One region of the Streptomyces sp. NPDC087440 genome, then DNA from elsewhere that is predicted to be linked to it. Evidence: riboswitches for the same ligand, from Rfam matches in the RefSeq annotation. Region 1 holds a riboswitch; the other holds the start of a gene.
The links. Region 1 has a riboswitch for thiamine pyrophosphate ahead of thiC (phosphomethylpyrimidine synthase ThiC). Riboswitches for the same ligand answer to the same signal wherever they lie in the genome.
Positions count from the first base shown of each region.

Region 1 (4,186 bases):
CGTACCACCAGAACCAGCACCAGCACCAGAGCCAGCACCGGCGCCGGTGCCGGAAAGAGCACCAGCACCGGAGCCCGAGCGGTCCGCGGAGACCACCAGGGCGGCGAGCGCCGTGGTGACCGGCACCGAGGCCACCAGACCGATGGAGCCGACCAGGGTGCGGACGATCTCCTCCGCGACCAGCTCGCTGTTGGCCACCGTGCCGACGCTGGACTGGGCGATGGAGAACAGCAGCAACAGGGGCAGTGCGGCGCCCGCGTAGGCGAGCACAAGGGTGTTCACGACGGACGCGATGTGGTCGCGGCCGATGCGGATGCCCGCCCGGTACAGCGCGCGCGGGCCCATCGTCGGGTCGGCCTGGTGCAGCTCCCAGACGGCGGAGGTCTGGGTGACCGTGACGTCGTCCAGGACGCCGAGCGAGCCGATGATGACGCCCGCGAGGAGCAGGCCGCTCATGTCGATCGACGGATAGAGGCTGTGGATCAGGCCGGTGTTGTCGTCGATGTTGCCCGACAGGAACGCCCAGCCGATGAAGAGCGACCCGAGCAGCCCGATCAGCAGCAGCGAGATCAGCGTGCCGATGACGGCGACGGAGGTGCGCGCGTTCAGGCCGTGGCAGGCGTACAGGGCGATCAGCATGATGGCGCTCGCCCCGACCACCGCCACGACCAGGGGATTCGACCCCTGGAGGATGGCCGGGAGGATGAACAGGGTCAGCACCGCGAACGACGCCACCAGCGCGACCAGCGCCATGACGCCCTTCATCCGGCCGACGACGACCACCGCGACGGCGAAGACCCCGGCGAGCAGGGTGAGCGGCAGCTTGCGGTCCACGTCGATCACCGAGTACTGGAGATCGCGCGGGGCGTTCGGTGCGTACGCGACGACGACCTTCTGACCCTGCTTCAACTGCCGGGAGGATTCCGGCTGGACGATCTCGGTGAAGGTGCGGCCCTTGTTCGCGCCGGTGGTCACCTCGACGCCGGCCTTCTTGCACGCGGTGGCCTTGTCCGGGGGCGCCGCCTGATCGCCCTGCGCCGCCTGTTCGCCCTGTGCGGGCTGCTGCGGGGCGACGTTGGCGTCCTTGCAGTCGATGGTGTCGACGGCGACGACCCTGCCCTGCTCGGTCTGCCGGTCGAAGCCGACTCCGGTGCGCTCGTGGGCGGGTGCGCCGCCCGGCCACAGGATCGCCAGTCCCACGAGGACGGCGGTCGCGAAGGGGATCAGCACGGCCGCGATCACCTTGCGCAGGTGCTTCGACACCGGCGCGGCGGGGCCGTGACTGTGGCTGTGGCCGTGCCCATGACCAGCGGCGGGGGGCGGCTGAGGGGGCGTCGGCTGGGAGGGGGGCTGTGGTGGGGTCACGAGGCGATCATCGCAAGAACGACAGGGGCCCTCTGGTCAGCGCGCCCGGCATGGCGCTAGCGTGGGGGCACCTTTGCACACGCGGGAGCTCGGAGCACCGGGCTGAGAGGGCGCTGACCTCCGTACACGAACGTACGGAAACGGCTGCGTCGACCGCTGAACCTGTTACCGGGTAATGCCGGCGTAGGGAGTAGGTCTCATGACCACGATGGATGCACGCACGCCTGCCTCTGACCAGGACGGGCGCACGCCCGGCTGGCACAAGGGGTACGTCGAGGGATCGCGCCCGGACCTGCGGGTGCCGGTCCGTCAGGTGCACCTGACCAACGGGAAGGACGTGACGCTGTACGACACGTCCGGCCCGTACACCGACCCGACCGTCGCGACGGACGTGCGGCGGGGCCTGGCCCCCCTGCGCGAGAACTGGATCGTCGGGCGCGGCGACACCGAGGAGTACGCGGGCCGTCCGGTCCGGCCCGAGGACGACGGCATCAAGCACACGTCCCCGCGCGGGGGCCTCAGGAACCTCGACGCGGTCTTCCCCGGCCGCCCGCGCCAGCCCCGCAGGGGCCGCGACGGGGTAGCGGTGACGCAGCTCGCGTATGCGCGGCGCGGGGAGATCACCCCCGAGATGGAGTACGTGGCGATCCGGGAGAACGTTTCTCCCGAGGTTGTACGGGAGGAGATCGCCGCAGGTCGGGCGGTGCTGCCCGCGAACGTGAACCACCCGGAGATCGAGCCGATGATCATCGGCAAGCGGTTCCTGGTGAAGGTGAACGCCAACATCGGCAATTCCGCGGTCACTTCCTCCATCGAGGAGGAGGTGGACAAGATGACCTGGGCGACCCAGTGGGGCGCCGACACGGTCATGGACCTGTCCACCGGCCGCAACATCCACACCACCCGCGAGTGGATCCTGCGCAACGCGCCCGTCCCGATCGGCACGGTCCCGCTCTACCAGGCGCTGGAGAAGGTCGACGGCCGCGCCGAGGAGCTGACCTGGGAGGTCTACAAGGACACAGTCATCGAGCAGGCCGAGCAGGGCGTGGACTACATGACCGTCCACGCGGGCGTGCGCCTGGCGTATGTTCCGCTGACCGCGCGCCGCAAGACCGGCATCGTCTCGCGCGGCGGGTCGATCATGGCGGCCTGGTGCCTGGCGCACCACCGGGAGTCGTTCCTGTACGAGCACTTCGAGGAGCTCTGCGAGATCCTCGCCTCCTACGACGTGACGTACTCCCTCGGCGACGGGCTGCGGCCGGGGTCGATCGCGGACGCCAACGACCAGGCGCAGTTCGCGGAGTTGAAGACGCTCGGGGAACTCAACACGATCGCCAAGCGTTTCCACGTACAGACCATGATCGAGGGCCCGGGACACGTCCCGATGCACAAGATCAAGGAGAACATCGACCTCCAGCAGGAGATCTGCGAGGAGGCGCCGTTCTACACGCTCGGCCCGCTGACGACCGATGTGGCGCCCGCCTACGACCACATCACCTCCGGCATCGGCGCCGCGATGATCGCCTGGTGGGGCACCGCGATGCTCTGCTACGTGACGCCCAAGGAGCACCTGGGGCTGCCCAACCGGGACGACGTGAAGACCGGCGTCATCACGTACAAGATCGCCGCGCACGCGGCGGACCTCGCCAAGGGGCACCCGGGTGCGCAGGAGTGGGACGATGCGCTCAGCGACGCGCGGTTCGAGTTCCGCTGGGAGGACCAGTTCAACCTGGCCCTCGACCCGGACACGGCACGGGAGTTCCACGACGAGACGCTTCCCGCCGAGCCCGCGAAGACGGCGCACTTCTGCTCCATGTGCGGGCCGAAGTTCTGCTCGATGAAGATCTCGCAGGACATCCGCCGTGAGCACGGGGGGACGGCGGAGGAGATCGAGGCGGGCATGGCGGAGAAGTCCGCGGAGTTCGCGGCGGCGGGCAACCGGGTGTATCTGCCGATCGCGGAGTAGCCCCGTGCGGCGGCCACGGCCCGTAGTACCGGATCGGATCACTCCGGTGTATCGGATCGGATCACTCTGGTTTGTGGTCCGGGCCGCCGTAGTCGGGGCTGGAGAAGTCCGGGCTGCTGAAGCTGGGGCGGGTCCTGTGACCGTTGTTGTTGCTGTTGTCGCCGGGGCTGCTGAAGTCCGGCCGTGAGTACCCGAGACCGGGGATGCGGCCGGACTGCCGGGGCGGTTCGGGCGAGGAGGAGGCCGGGTCGGGCGGTTTGGCGAGGGCCTCGCGCAGGAACGGGACGATGCCCCGCTCCAGGAGTGCTTCCTTCCAGGCGTCCCTGGCCCGGTCGACCTCCTCCGTGCTCGCGTCCCGGTGGCCGACCTGGAAGGCGGTCGAGCCGTTGCGCAGCGCGGTGAACAGCAGGCCCACCGCCGCGCCCAGCAGCCCCGCCGCGGTCAGCGCCCCGAAGACCCACCCGGCGGTCAACAGGGCGTCGGCGATGGCGGGCGGCGGGTTCAGCATCCGCAGCGAGAAGCCGACGAGCAGCAGCACCACGGCGGCGATCCCGGCCAGCACGGGGGTCAGCACGGCGACGACGGCGATCGCACCGGCGCCGGTCGCCTCGGCGTTCTCGCCGACCCCGGGCGCGAGCAGGGTGGCGGCGGGCAGGGAGGGCGCGCGCAGCTCACCGCGCACCTTCACGTAGTGGTCGTACTCGGTCAGCGCGTGACCGTTGATTATTTCCCTGGCGTTGAGCGCGGCGGTGCGCAGCTGCTCGCTGTTCAGCCGCCCGCCCTCCGCGGCGAGTTCCGGGCGTTCGTGCGCGGTGCGCAGTGCTTCGTCGAGGGTCCGCTCGAACTCCGGGCGGT
Region 1 is NZ_JBIUXN010000014.1:90,530-94,715, forward strand. It holds gene ACIO3O_RS25910 (YibE/F family protein) at 1-1,365, opposite strand, end outside; TPP riboswitch at 1,437-1,572, shown strand; gene thiC (phosphomethylpyrimidine synthase ThiC) at 1,565-3,331, shown strand; gene ACIO3O_RS25920 (hypothetical protein) at 3,393-4,186, opposite strand, start outside.

Region 2 (4,186 bases), on a different contig from region 1:
TCGCCCGCCGTGTAGCAGCCCGCCGTGTTCGGCAGGACCCGGATGCCCAGCTTGTCCAGTACGGACAGCACGGAGCCCTGCACGGACGGATCGAGCCGCCGCATGGCCACCGTCGTCAGCTCCGTCCCGGAGGCGATCAGCGAACGCTCCAGGACGTCGAGGCTCGGCGCCCCGCCGGTACCCATGATCAGGCGGGACGAGAAGGAGACGCCGCCCAGCACAAAGAGATCGTCGGCCATGGTGGTCAGCCTCCCTGGACTGCGGTCAGGACTTCCACGCGGTCGCCGTCGCCGAGGGCGGTGGCCGCCCACCGGCCGCGCGGCACCACCGTCTCGTTGAGCGCCGCGGCCACGCCCGCGTGCGCGCGCGTGAGCGTGGCGACGAGGTCGCCGAGGGTGGTGCCGGGGGAGACCGCCCGCCCCTCACCGTTGACGGACACGTTCAGGGTGGTGCTCATGCGGGCTGCTCCTGTCGTACGGGAAGCGATGCGGCGGCGGTGAACCGGCGCGGGGTGAAGGCGCGCGCCTCGTCGGGCAGTTGCCCGGTCGTCAGCACGGTGGCCATGACGTCGCCCGTCACCGGTGTCAGCAGCACACCGTTGCGGTAGTGCCCGGTCGCGAGCACCAGGCCCGGCAGCAGGGTGGGCCCCAGCAGCGGTGCGTTGTCGGGGGAGCCGGGGCGCAGTCCGGCCCTGGTCTCGGTGAGCGGGAGTTCGGTGATGCCGGGGACGAGTTCATGGGCGTCGCGCAGCAACTCGTACACCCCGCCCGCCGTCACCGTGGTGTCCCAGCCGAGTTCCTCGCTGGTGGCGCCGACGACGAGTTCGCCGTTCTCGCGGGGCACCAGGTAGACGTGACTGCCGCGCACCACCGCGCGCACCGTCCGGCTCAGGAACGGGGCGTACGTGGGCGGCACGGTGAGCCGCAGCACCTGCCCCTTCACCGGGCGAACGGGCGGCAGCACCTCGTCCGGCACCCCGGCGAGCCGTCCGCTGAGCGAACCCGCCGCCAGCACCACCTGGTCGGCGACGAGCTCGCTGCCGTCGGCGAGGAGCGCGCCCGAGGCCCGCTCCCGTACCACCGACAGCTGTTCGGCCTTCGTGCGGTGCAGGACCACCCCGGTGCGCTCGCAGGCCGTCAGAAGGGCGGCGGCGAGGCGGCGCGGGTCGATCTGGTGGTCGCCGTCCACCCGCAGCCCGCCGCGCACGCCGGGCGCCAGCATCGGCTCCAGGCGGCGGCAGTCGCGCCCGCTGAGCCACTCCGACTCCAGGCCCGACTGCCGTTGCAGGGCGTGCAGTTCGCGCAGGTGTGCCCGGTCGTCGGCGTCCAGGGCGACGGCCAGGGTGCCGCAGGCGCGGTAGCCGGTGTCCTGTCCACTCGCCTCCTCCAACTCGGCGACGAAGTCCGGATAGCGGCGCGCGGAGGCGAGGTTGAGACCGAGCAGGGTCTGCTCGCCGTAGTGCAGTTCGGTGACGGCGGCCAGCATCCCGGCGGCCACCTGGGCGGCGCCGCCTCCTGGTTCGGGGTCGGCGAGCGCGACGCGCAGGCCCCGCTGGGCGGCCCGCCAGGCCGTCACCAGGCCGATGATCCCGCCCCCGACGACCAGGACGTCGTACGGCTTCGCCGATGGTTCGACAGACGTGTGCATGGGCGTCCAGCCCCTCCCTTCGCCGGCATGACCCGGATCAGGTTCGTACGGTCGGAGGCCTGGTCAGCCTCCCTCTCAGCCCGGTCCGCCGGGCTCCCGTGAGTGCTTGTACGGTGACCAGACTAGTCCCTGGGTTCAACAGACTGTGAGGTACGTCCCGTGCCCCGTTCGCTCGACGGACTTCTCCTCGCGCCGGTCGCCGACCAGGCGCCGGGGCAGGTCGGCACCCGCACCCGTTTCGCGTACCACGAGCAGGACGGGCTGATCTGGGCCGAGTACGCGGGCGGCGACGTCGTGCGCGGACACCTGGTGGGCACGCGCGAGGGCGACCGGCTCGACTTCCGCTACGTCCAGCTGAAGCACGACGGGACGACATCGTCCGGCCATTGTCAGTCGCAGGTCACACTCCTTTCCGACGGTCGAGTTCGGCTGGAGGAGAGCTGGGCATGGGAGTCCCAGGACGGCAGTGGCACGAGCGTCGTCGAGGAAGTCCCGGGCGGCCCGGAAGCGGCCGTCACGGACCGGCATTCCTGACGGCTCGTCAGAAACGTAAGGTGGTCGCGTGAGCGAGCAGAAGCGAATCGTCGTCGTCGGCGCGGGCATGGCCGGAGTGCAGACCGCCGTCGCCCTGCGGGAGCAGGGCTTCCCCGGCCCGATCACCCTGATCGGGGCCGAGCCGCACCCGCCGTACGACCGGCCGCCGCTGTCCAAGGCGGTGCTGCTCGGCAAGGCCGAGGGCTCCGCCTTCGAGGTCGACTTCGGGGCGCTCGGCGTCGAACTGCGCCTGGGCTCGGAGGTCGTCGCCCTGCGCCCGGACGACCACGAGATCGACACCCTCACCGGACCGGTGCCGTACGACCTCCTGGTGATCGCCACCGGAGCGGACCCGATCACCCTCCCCGGCACCCTCGGCGCCCCCGGCGTGCACCTCTTGAGGACGCTCGACGACGCACAGCGGCTGCGTCCGGTGCTGGACGCACAGAGCGACGTGGTGGTCGTCGGCGCCGGATGGATCGGCGCGGAGTTCACCACCGCCGCCCGCGAGGCCGGGTGCACGGTCACCGTCGTGGAGGCCGCCGACCGGCCGCTCGCCGGGACGATGCCCGCCGAGATCGCCGTGCCCATGGCGCAGTGGTACGCCGAGGGCGGCGCCGAACTGATCACCGGTGCACGGGTCGCGTCGGTGGAACCGGGCGCGGTGCTGCTCGCCGACGGCCGCCGCATCCCCGCCGACGCGGTCGTCGTCGGCATCGGCGCCAGACCCACGACCGGCTGGCTGGCCGGTTCCGGCGTCGAGCTGGGCCCGGACGGGTCCATCACCGCCGACGAGCACCTGCGCACCTCCGCGCCCGACGTGTACGCCGTCGGCGACTGCGCCTCCTTCCCCTCGCACCGCTACGGTGCGCGTCTGCTCGTGCACCACTGGGACAACGCCCTCCAGGGGCCGCGCACCGTCGCCGCCCACGTCATGGACGCCGCGCCGCAGCCCTACGACCCGGTGCCCTACTTCTGGTCCGAGCAGTTCGGCCGCTTCGTGCAGTACGTCGGCCACCACGCGGACGCCGACGAGATGATCTGGCGCGGCGACCCCTCCTCGCCCTCCTGGTCGGTGTGCTGGCTGCGCGAGGGGGCACTGGTGGCACTCCTTGCCGTCGGCCGCCCGCGCGACCTGGCGCAGGGGCGCAAGCTGGTGGAGGCGGGTGCGGCACTGGACGCGGTGCGGGCCGCGGACCCGGCCGTACCGCTGAAGTCGGCCGTACGGAATCCGTGAGGGCGCCCCCGGGCCCGTACGGAATCCGTAGGGGAAGTCCCGCGCGGACCGGGCCCGGGTGCCGGTTGTCGGTCCCGGATGGCACGCTTGTCCTGTGACCGAGATTGACGCAAAGATCGACGCCCTCGTCCCCGCCTGGCTCTACCTCCCCGACATCGCGGAGATGCTCGACCTGGAGGTGACGAAGGTGCGGCAGCTGGTGAAGGACGGCCAGCTCATCGCCGTACGACGCGGTGAGAACCGTTCGCTCCAGGTGCCCGCCCCCTTCATCGACGGAAACCAGATCGTCAAGGGCCTGCCCGGGCTCCTGACGGTCCTGAAGGACGACGGCTTCTCCAACGAGGAGATGCTGGAGTGGCTCTTCACCGCCGACCCGACCCTGCCCGGCACCCCCGCGCAGGCCCTGAGCGAGAATCGCGGCACGGAGGTGAAGCGCCGCGCCCAGGCGCTCGCCCTCTGACGAGGCCGCACCACACCGAGGCGGTGTGCGGTCCGCCCCGCGCGGACCGCACACCCGCCACAGACCGACGGGGGGCGACCCCCGCCACCACCACGCGGGGGAGCACCCCCGGCACCACCACGGGGGGAACCGCACCATGCCCACGCCCAGCGAGCTGCTCGCCGACGCCCGCCTCTACCTGTGCACGGACGCCCGCAAGGAGCGCGGGGACCTCCCCGCCTTCCTCGACGCCGTGCTCTCCTCCGGCGTCGACATCGTCCAGCTCCGCGACAAGGGCATGGAGGCGGGCGAGGAGCTGGAGCACCTCG
Region 2 is NZ_JBIUXN010000018.1:149,855-154,040, forward strand. It holds gene ACIO3O_RS30470 (thiazole synthase) at 1-239, opposite strand, end outside; gene thiS (sulfur carrier protein ThiS) at 245-457, opposite strand; gene thiO (glycine oxidase ThiO) at 454-1,647, opposite strand; TPP riboswitch at 1,645-1,757, opposite strand; gene ACIO3O_RS30485 (hypothetical protein) at 1,807-2,181, shown strand; gene ACIO3O_RS30490 (NAD(P)/FAD-dependent oxidoreductase) at 2,249-3,418, shown strand; gene ACIO3O_RS30495 (Rv2175c family DNA-binding protein) at 3,513-3,878, shown strand; gene thiE (thiamine phosphate synthase) at 4,015-4,186, shown strand, end outside.
Region 2: linked by a shared signal. The riboswitch ahead of thiO (glycine oxidase ThiO) and the one ahead of thiC (phosphomethylpyrimidine synthase ThiC) in region 1 are both predicted to bind thiamine pyrophosphate.